DNA from 3 places in the Nonomuraea rosea genome. Region 1 is predicted to be linked to each of the others. Evidence: riboswitches for the same ligand, from Rfam matches in the RefSeq annotation. Region 1 holds a riboswitch; each other region holds the start of a gene.
The links. Region 1 has a riboswitch for cyclic di-AMP ahead of ABEA43_RS12390 (C40 family peptidase). Riboswitches for the same ligand answer to the same signal wherever they lie in the genome.
Positions count from the first base shown of each region.

Region 2: it holds a riboswitch for cyclic di-AMP, as region 1 does, so the genes downstream of both, ABEA43_RS64430 (CHAP domain-containing protein) here and ABEA43_RS12390 (C40 family peptidase) in region 1, are expected to answer to the same signal.
Region 3: it holds a riboswitch for cyclic di-AMP, as region 1 does, so the genes downstream of both, ABEA43_RS14875 (CHAP domain-containing protein) here and ABEA43_RS12390 (C40 family peptidase) in region 1, are expected to answer to the same signal.

Region 1 is NZ_BAABDQ010000004.1:298,535-301,777, forward strand. It holds gene ABEA43_RS12380 (cytochrome P450) at 1-407, opposite strand, end outside; gene ABEA43_RS12385 (LuxR C-terminal-related transcriptional regulator) at 715-927, shown strand; gene ABEA43_RS12390 (C40 family peptidase) at 949-1,905, opposite strand; cyclic di-AMP (ydaO/yuaA leader) riboswitch at 1,998-2,149, opposite strand; gene ABEA43_RS12395 (amino-acid N-acetyltransferase) at 2,423-3,004, shown strand; gene ABEA43_RS12400 (RDD family protein) at 3,090-3,243, shown strand, end outside.
Region 2 is NZ_BAABDQ010000067.1:33,193-36,435, reverse strand. It holds gene ABEA43_RS64440 (MFS transporter) at 1-1,113, shown strand, start outside; gene ABEA43_RS64435 (hypothetical protein) at 1,097-1,351, opposite strand; cyclic di-AMP (ydaO/yuaA leader) riboswitch at 1,616-1,756, shown strand; gene ABEA43_RS64430 (CHAP domain-containing protein) at 1,769-2,452, shown strand; gene ABEA43_RS64425 (DinB family protein) at 2,571-3,110, shown strand; gene ABEA43_RS64420 (TetR/AcrR family transcriptional regulator) at 3,163-3,243, opposite strand, start outside.
Region 3 is NZ_BAABDQ010000005.1:249,290-252,532, forward strand. It holds gene ABEA43_RS14870 (ABC transporter ATP-binding protein) at 1-1,172, shown strand, start outside; gene ABEA43_RS14875 (CHAP domain-containing protein) at 1,274-1,984, opposite strand; cyclic di-AMP (ydaO/yuaA leader) riboswitch at 1,997-2,133, opposite strand; gene ABEA43_RS14880 (Gfo/Idh/MocA family protein) at 2,251-3,204, opposite strand; gene ABEA43_RS14885 (aldo/keto reductase) at 3,224-3,243, opposite strand, start outside.

The DNA.
Region 1 (3,243 bases):
CTGCGGGCGAGCGTCTCGCTCCATCCGCGGAAGCGCTCATGGTCCTCCTTGGGGACGCCGAGCAACTCGCTGATCACCATGACGGGCAACGGGTAGGCGAAACCGGAAACCAGGTCGGCCTCGTCCGGCAGCTCCGCGATCAGCTCGGCGGTGATCGCCTCGACGCGCGGGCGGAGGCGTTCGAGCATGCGCGGGGTGAAGGCCCTGCTGACCAGCGCCCGCAGCCTGGTGTGGTCGGGCGGGTCCATCCATAGGAACGATTCCACCGGCTGACCTGCGGATTCCGTGTCCAGCGGATCGGTTCCTCGGCCGAATCGCGGGTCGCGCAGCAGCACCGTGCAGAGCTCGTGAGTGGTCGCGACGAACAGTCCGCCGCGCGTTTTGAAGATCGCGCCGAGTGCGCTCATCTCGCTATATCGGGCGTATGGTTCGCGCAGAAAATCCGGATCGAACGGATCAAAACCCAGAACGTCCGCCGGGCTCATTGCTGATGGATCGGGAACGCCGGGAGGATCAATGGGATCGCTCATGGCTTACCAAGGTGTCCCGACATATGGCGAGTACGTCATATATAGCGGATCATGTCAATAGCGATCGTCAAGAGCAGCGATTGTCACGCTTGACGACCTTTCCAGGATGCGTTTACCGTCTGCGAGGAGCGGCCTTGGCCCATCTGTGCGGTCCGAGTTCTGCTGTTGGGGGGGAGGGCTCCCGATGGATTTGCTCACTGAAGGCGTTGAGCTGAGCCATGCCGATTTGGCGTTGCTGGCGGAGCTGGCTAAGGGAGTCACGGTTGATCGGGTGGGCAGACGTCTGGATATCAGCGGGCGCACTGTACGCCGGAGGTTACGGGGCATCTGCGATCGCATCGGGGTGTCCACGGCGATCGAGGCGGTCGCATGGGCGGCCCGCCGCCAGCTGATCTAGCGACGGGTTTCGAGACGGGGCTCAGTCGGCGATGCGTACCGCGCCGGCGAACGGGCGCCGCTCGATCGAGGCGATCCGTACCACGTCGCCTGTCTGGGGGGCGTGCACCATCATGCCGCCACCCAGGTAGATACCGACGTGGTGCAGGTCGCTGTAGAAGAACACGAGGTCGCCGGCACGCAGCTCGGAGCGCGAGATGTGCCTGCCCGCCGTCCACTGGTCGCCCGTGTAGTGCGGGAGCGAGATGCCGACCCGCTGGAAGGCGGCCATGACCAGGCCGGAGCAGTCGAACGAGTTCGGGCCTTCCGCGCCCCAGACGTAGGGCTTGAGCTGCTGGCCGAGCGCCCAGCGCGCGGCCTGCGCGGCCTTGCCGCCGCCGACGATCGGCAGGTTGACGCGCACGGCGCGGGTGCCGGGACGGCCCGCCTCGCCCAGTGCCCGCTTGAACAGGTTGCTCTCGACCTTGGTGACCAGCGTGGTGATCTTGTCGCGCTTGGTCTCGAGCTCGGTGACGATCTTCTGGACCTCGTCGATGCGCGTCTTGGCGCCGGCCCTGGCGCGCGTGGCGGCGTCCATGGCCTTGGTGAGCTGGTTGAGCTCCTGGCCCTGCTGCTGTTCGAGCGCGTACGTGGTGGCGGCCTGGTCGAGGAAGGCATCGGGGTCGTCGGCGCCGGTGAACGCGAGCGCCTTGCCCATGCCGCCGGTGATGTAGGCGTTCTGGGCGAGCATGACGGCCTTGGCCCGCTTGGCGGTCACCTCGGCCTCGCTGGTGGTCAGCGTCTTCTGCGCGGACTCCGAGGCCTTCTTCGCGGTCTTGAGCCGCTCCCGCTGGCCGTTGTACTGCTCGGTCAGCGTCTCGATCTCGGTGTGCAGCTTCTCGACCTGCTTGGCCATGTCGTTGAGCGACGGCTTGGGGTCCGCGGACGCCGAACCGACGGGGATGGCGAACAGCAGCGCGGCGATTGTGAGACTTACCACACCTAGGCGATGTGGGTGCCGGGCGCGTTCTGGCGGGCGGGCGTGTTTGCCCGCCGACTTCCCCCCGCGATCGAGCGTGCGCTTCACCAACCAGCTCCTCTCGTAAGACGCCTACCGGGTTAGCTGACGGGTTCGGGCCGGAGCAGCCCTACCGAGAGACTCGGATTCACCCCAATGGTGGCGATTGGAGGGCGCCACCGGCGGGTCCCCGGCTCCCCTTGCGGGAATTGGGCGTGTTCCCGGGCGATAGACAGGGAACATCGTCGCTGGACACTAATGCACTCCGGGTTCCTGCTCAACCAGAACTGCCAAGTCTGTAGAGGTTTCGCAACTGAAGGGTCACAAGGTGATCTCGTGCGCTCCCGTACGGAACCGACTTTATGTCCTCTTTGCCCTTGCATCTGCCGAACGCAGGAACGCGCTGCCTCCGTGCCCAACTGGCCACGTGATGTAACAGGATGGGCCGAGACGTGGGTGTTAGGGCTGAGCCGTAATGAGATCTGTACTCTGGAGAGCCATGGAGCAGGTGGCCGAACTGACGGAGCCCGGACCTGGGCCGGAGAGCGCGGTGGTGGTCCGGCGTGCCCGCACGCCCGATGTGCGGACGGTCAGGCGCCTGGTGGACACCTACGCGGGCGCGGGACCGCGGCTCCTGGAGAAGGCCACGGTGACGCTGTACGAGGACGTACAGGAGTTCTGGGTGGCCGAGCTGGACGGGCAGGTCGTCGGCTGCGGCGCGCTCCACGTGCTCTGGGAGGACCTCGCCGAGGTCCGCACGGTCGCGGTGGATCCCGCGTGCCGCAAGCTGGGCGTCGGCCGCCGGATCGTCGCGGCGCTGATACAGCAGGCGAAGGATCTGGGGCTGCGACGTGTATTCTGTCTGACTTTTGAGGTCGATTTCTTCGCGAGACACGGTTTCCGTCCCATCCAGGGCACGCCGGTCTCGCCCGAGGTCTACGCCGAACTGCTGGCCTCGTACGACGAGGGTGTGGCTGAGTTCCTCGACTTGGAGCACGTGAAGCCGAACACCCTGGGCAACACCCGCATGCTGCTGCATCTGACATCGGGTGACGCGGACCTTGACCACATGGAAAGGTGATTGTTGATACCTATGTCGATACGTTGGGCAGCACAGGCATGTGTCCTGACACGTGCCACATGCGCACTCGAAGCGAGGTGACACGGTGAGCACCGGACAGCCGCCGTATCCACAGGACGAATCCGGCGAGAACCCAGCGCCTGGCACGGGCCGCCGCCCCGGCGAGCCCGACCCCGACGTCACTGTGGTCGGCTACCGGGCGGACGATGCCTACGGGCAGCAGCCCCCATACGGTCAGC
Region 2 (3,243 bases), on a different contig from region 1:
ACCGAGAACCTGCCGATCGGGCTGCTCGAACTCCTCTCGGCGGACCTGCGCGTGACCCCGACGGCCGTCGGCCACCTCGTGACCGGGTACGGCCTGACGGTGGCGGTCCTGTCCCTGCCCGTCGCGCGGCTCACCCGGGGGATCCCGCGCCGGTACCTGCTGCCGGGCGTGCTGGCGGTGCTCGTCCTCGCCAGCCTGGCGTCCACGCTGGTGTCCTCCTACGAGCTGCTGCTCGCGCTCCGGGTGGCGACCGCGGCGGCCCAGGCACTCTTCTGGGCGGTGATGGGGCCGGTGGCGGTGGGACTGTTCCCGCCGCGGATGCGCGGCCGGATCATCGGCGTGCTGTCCGTCGGCGGGTCGCTCGCCTCCGTGCTCGGCGTCCCGGCCGGTACGTGGCTGGGCCGCCACGCCGGCTGGCAGGCCCCCTTCCTGGTGGTGGGCGGGCTCGCCCTGGTATCGCTCGTCCTCATCGCCGCGCTGCTGCCCGCCTCGCGTCCCGAGGATAGGCACGCCGCCCGTGGCGTCACCCCGGACGCCCGCCGGTTCGCGATCGTGCTGGCGATCACGGGTCTGTCGGTGACGGGGGCGTTCGCGGGATTCACCTATGTCGTGACGTTCCTCGGGCAGGTGAGCGGCTTCTCCGGCGACTCGGTCAGTGCCCTGCTGCTGGTGTTCGGGGTCGCGGGGATCGTGGCGGTCACCCTCACCGGGCCGCTGCTCGACCGGTTCCCCCTCGCGACGCTGGCGGTCCCGGTGGCCGGGCAGGCGGTGGCGCTGCTCGCGCTGTCCGCGGCCGGTGGCGTGCGGGCCGTGGCGGTCGCCATGCTGGCGCTCCTCGGGGCCTCGGTGGGGCCGGTCTTCATGGCCACCCAGAACCAGGTCCTGCGGCTGGCGCCGGGCCGGACGGAGATCGCCCTCGCGGCGAACTCGGCCGCCTTCAACGTGGGGGTCGCCGTGGGCGCCCTCGCCGGAGGGGTCATCCTGCCTCTCCTGGGGGTGCGGGGCGCGTTCCTCGCCGGTGGGCTGCTGACCGCCGCGGCGCTGCCCCTCCTGCTCCGGCTGCCCTCGCCGGCCGTGGCCGGCGACCGGCCGGCGGTCACGGGGACGCCGTAGCCGTACTCGTCAGGAGGTTGCGCAGCCGGCCTGCAGTGGCGGCGGCGGGCCACAGGCGGGTGGCCAGGTTCCTGGCCGCGATTCCGGTACGGGTCGCGGGGACCATCAGCGCGACGTTGCCCTGCCTGGGGTCGACCAGGGTACGGTGCTTGGCCTCGTACCGGGCGAAGACGGACAGGGGGTACGTCCACCGGGTTGCCGCTGGAGCGCAGGCCCGCCGCCCGTTCGACGACCTCATCGACGCCGATCACGCCGAATCGGGCATCCCGCCGGCCTGACCCCAGGACGCTCCCGGCTGGGGGATTCCATGGGCTTTCGCGGCGTTCTGAGTGCCTGGCGTGGAAATTTCGTGACCTGGGAATTACCCAGGTCAGGGGCTTGTTGTACATCCCGTACGCGGAGCCGAGGCCGCAGCCATCGCAGCGAGTATCTACACCGGACCGCGCTACCGACGTCACGCAGTCTGCGGACGTCACACCCATCACACGCATCACAGGGAAATCGCCTGTGACCGCTGAATCCGCCTGTGCGCGGAACCGGGGACCCATGTCTCAACGGGGTGAATCGGCACGTCAACGTGCCGTAGGGCAGCTTCCACGCCCGAATCCGTCAGCTAACCCGGTAAGCGGTATGGAAGCAAGGAGTAGATCGCCTGATGGCTGAGCACCGTTTCATCAACGCCCCGAAGATCGCCAAGATCGCGCTCGGCGCGACCGTCGTCGCCGCCGCCCTGGGCGCCAACGCCGCCGTGTACGCCTCCGCGCAGCACAGCGCCGAGACCCAGGCCGTACAGGCCAATGGCGGGCCCGAGCAGCGCGCCGCCAAGGGCCACGAGGCCAAGGTGAACGTCACCGCCCAGCAGGTGCTGAGCCTGGCCAAGGCCCAGGTCGGCACGTCCGAGAACGCCGCCGGTGGCGGCACCAAGTTCCAGCAGTGGTACGCCGGTTCGCAGCGTGGCGCCGAGACCGCCCAGCGTGACGGCGGCAGCAGGCAGGACTACCTGAACGCCGCCTGGTGCTCGATGTTCGTCTCGTGGGTCGGCGAGGAGAGCGGCGCCCGTCCGCAGGTCGGCTGGGACGCCTACACCGTCGCGCACGCGAAGTGGTTCGCCGCCAACGACCGCTGGGGCACCGAGGCCAAGCCCGGCGCCGTGGTCTTCTTCTCGTGGAGCGGCAGCAAGAGCCTGAGCGCCATCAACCACGTCGGCTTCGTGGTCAAGGACAACGGCGACGGCACGATCTCCACGATCGAGGGCAACACCGGCAACGGCAAGGTCGAGCAGCGGGTCCGTCCGACCTCGCAGGTCGTCGGCTACGGCTACCCCCACTACGCCGCCTGACCGGGAACACCTGGAAGCGCGCGCCCTTTCGAGGGCGCGCGCTTTTGCGTGTCCGGATGGAGTGCCGGGTTTTCACGATCGGCTGAGGTTACCGGTAGGGCCTCTAGACTCACCGTCCATGACCGACCTAGACGAGCAGGGCCGTCCCGAGCCGCCCGTTTCCGCCGACGAGACCGCCACGCTCCTGGGCTTCCTGGAGTTCCATCGCGCGACCCTGGAGTGGAAGAGCGCGGGACTGGACGCGGCCGGGCTGGCGGCGACGGTCGGCGGCTCGTCGCTGACCCTGGGCGGGATGCTCAAGCACCTGTCCTACGTCGAGGACCACTGGTTCTCGCACTTCCTGCACGGGCAGGACCGCCAGCCCCCGTGGGACACGGTGGACTGGGCCGCGGACCCCGACTGGGACTGGCACTCGGCGGCCGGCGACTCGCCCGAGCAGCTCCGCACGCTCTGGCGGGACACCGTGGCCCGCTCCCGCGATCTGGTCGACAAGGCGCTGGCCGACGGGGGCCTGGACCAGCTCGCCCGGCGCACGTGGGCCGACGGCCGGGCGCCCAGTCTGCGCTGGATCCTGGTCCACATGATCGAGGAATACTCCCGGCACAACGGTCATGCCGACCTCATCCGGGAGTCGGTGGACGGCCTCACCGGGGAGTAGCGGCCCTGACCGAGGTCTGGGCACTCCAGGGCTCACCCGGCCCCGCGCAGCTTCAGGCCGGCCAGGGCGGGCCCTGCGCGGGCGCGCCGCCCGGACGCAGCCGGTGGGCGGAGGGCGGGGGCAGCTCGTCGGC
Region 3 (3,243 bases), on a different contig from region 1:
CCACGCTCGGCTGCACGGCCTGGCTGGCCCGGCGGGGGCTCGCCACGGCGGGGGACGTCGTGCTGGTGGCCACGGTCGGCGTGCAGTTCGTCACCCAGGCCTCCCGGCTGGCCTTCCACCTCGGCTCGGTCGCCGCGGGCCTGCGCGCCGCCACCCGCCTGGCCTGGCTCCGCACCTACGCCCGCACCCGAACCTCCGCCCCGCCCCGCACCCCGGCCCGGAGACCCGACCCCACGGGCCCCGACCCCACGGGCCCCGAGCCCACGGGCCCCGAGCCCACGGGCCCCGACCCCACGGGCCCCGACCCCACGGGCCCCGACCCCACGGGCCCCGACCCCACGGGCCCCGAGCCTGCGCGGTGCGGGCCTGCGCCGTACGAGCCGCCTGAGTGGCTTCGGGACGGGATCACCCTGCGGGAGGTGTCCTTCGCCTATCCGGGCACGGACCGGCCGGTCCTGCGCGACGTCAGCCTGCACCTGCCGGCCGGAGCCACCGTGGCGCTGGTTGGAGCGCACGGCTCCGGCAAGACCACCCTGGCCAAGCTGCTCTGCGGCCTCTACCGGCCCGACCGGGGCGAGATCCTGCTGGACGGCACACCGCTGCACAAACTCCCCCCGGAACGCTGGCGGGCCAGGATCAGCGCGGTGTTCCAGGACCTGGTGCGCTTCGAGCTGACCGCCGCGGAGACCGTCGGCATCGGCGACCTGCCCCGCCTGACGGACCGGGCCGCCGTGGCGAGGGCACTGGAGCAGGCGGGCGGCACGGAGCTGGTCGCGGGCCTGCCCCGCGGCCTGGACTCCGAGCTGGGCGGCACCTTCGCCGCCGGCGTCGAGCTGTCCGGCGGCCAGTGGCAGAAGCTGGCCCTGGCCAGGGCCTCGATGCGAGCCGGGCCGCTGCTGCTGGTGCTGGACGAGCCGACCGCGTCCCTGGACGCGCCCGCGGAGAGGGCCGTCTTCGCCCGCTACGCCCAGGCCGCCCGCCGCGCCGCCCGGGGAGCCGCCGTCACCCTGCTGATCACCCACCGTTTCCCCACCGTGCGGATGGCCGACCTGATCGTCGTGCTGGACCGCGGCCGCATCGTCCAGCAGGGCACCCACGACGAGCTGCTCGCCCGCCCCGGGCGCTACGCCGACCTGTACGCCATCCAGCGCGAAAGCCTCGCCCACCGGTGAGCACCCATGGGCGAGGCTTTCCAGAAAACGCAGCGAGCGCGCGCCCCGGGGCGGGGCGCGCGCTCGCTGTCATGGAAGGCAAGGAGCCTGCCGGTGGCCGATCAGGCGTACTGCGGGTAGCCGTAGCCCACGACCTGGGACTTCGGACGGACGCGCTCTTCGACCTTGCCGTTGCCGGTGTTGCCCTCGACCGTCGAGATGGTGCCGTCCTGGTTGTCCTTCACGACGAACCCGACGTGCTGGATGTCGCTGAGGTCCTTGCCGCCGCTCCAGGAGAAGAAGACCACGGCGCCGGGCTTGGCCAGGGCGCCGAAGCGGTGGTTGGCCTTGAACCACTTGGCGTGGGCGACGGTGTAGGCGTCCCAGCCGACCTGCGGGCGGGCGCCGGTCTGCTCACCGACCCAGGAGACGAACATCGAGCACCAGGCGGCGTTCAGGTACGCGGTCCTGCTTCCGCCGTCACGGGCGACGGTCTCGGCGGCACGCTGCGAACCGGCGTACCACTGCTGGAACTTGGTGCCGCCGCCGGCGGCGTTCTCGGAGGTGCCGACCTGAGCCTTGGCGAAGGCCAGGACCTGGTCGGCGGTGACGTTGACCTTGGTCTCCGCGGCATTGCCGCCCTTGGCGCCGGCCTCGTGGGCGGCGATGGCGGAGTCCGGGTGGCGCGCGGCGGTGGCCGCGGCGACGCCGGTCGCGGTGTCGGCGCTGGCCGTCATGGTGTGGGCGCCGAGAGCCGACGCGGCGATGGTGGCGCCGAGGAGGGCGCGGGCGATCTGGATCTTCGGGGCAGCAGTGAAACGGTGCTTCGCCATCGAGGGGGTTACTCCTTGCTTCCATGCCGCTTACCGGGTTAGCTGACGGGTTCGGGCGTGGAAGCTGCCCTACGGCACCGAAGTGCCGATTCACCCCAAAGGACTGGGTCCCCGGTTCCGCCCGAAGGCGAATTCAGCGGTCACAGGACGATCCTGTGATGTGTCGTGCGATGGTTGGACATCGCCGGACAAACCGGACGTATGCCACGAGATGCCCCATAAGGTAATACATGAGGCAAGAGGATTACAAATCCATAAAAGCCCAGCTAGGCGAGTTGCCTGCGAGCGTCGGCCAGAAGCCCCATCATGGCAAGGGATTCGTCAAGTGGCATGATCGAGGATTCGGTCCTGCCTTCGGCCGTCGCGGCACGGACTTCGCGGATCTCGCCGGCGTATCCGTTGTCGGCCGGATCGAGCACATGCTCTTCCGGCTCCATGGAGGGCCCGGTGAGGAGGATCCGCTGCGGCGCCCAGAACGGCGCCTGGATGTCCGCCCGCATCTGCGTACCCACAACACGGGCATCGTTCGGGTAATTCCCGAGCAATGAGACCTCCACCAGGGCCTTTACGCCACCGGGGTAGAGCAGGACGCCGCCCGCCTCCGCGTCCACGCCGTTGGGCGCCAGAGCGCCGGTGACACGCAGCCCCGAGGGCATCCCCAGCAGGAGCTGCGCCAGGCCGAACGGGTAGATCCCCAGGTCGAGCAGAGCCCCGCCGCCCAGCTCTGGCGCCCACAGGCGGTGCGCGGGGTCGTAGGGGGCGGCGAAGCCGAAGGAGGCCTGCACGGAGCGGAGGTCGCCGAAGCGCGGGTCGGCCGCGATGAGCCGGATGAGCGGATTGAACCGCATCCACATGGCTTCCATCAGGAACACGCCTGCCTCCCGTGCCAGGCGCACCATCTTCTCGGCGTCGTCCACGATCGCGGCCAGCGGCTTCTCGCAGAGCACGGCTTTACCCGCGGCGATGGCGGCCTCGGCCACCTGGAGGTGCTGGGTGTGCGGCGTGGCCACGTAGACGGCGTCCACGGCAGGATCGGCGCACAGACGCTCGTAGGAGTCGTACGCCGAATCCGCGCCCAGCGTGCCGGCCAGCGCCTGGGCCCTGCCCAGGTTCCTGGAGCCGACGGCGGCCACCCGCATGCCGGGCTCCGCCGCGATGGCCGCGCCCACCTTACGGGCGATGGTGCCCGTAGCCGCTATTCCCCAGCCGAAATCCCGCACGCCGGAGAGCGTAGACCCATCACGTCATGTTGAACGTGT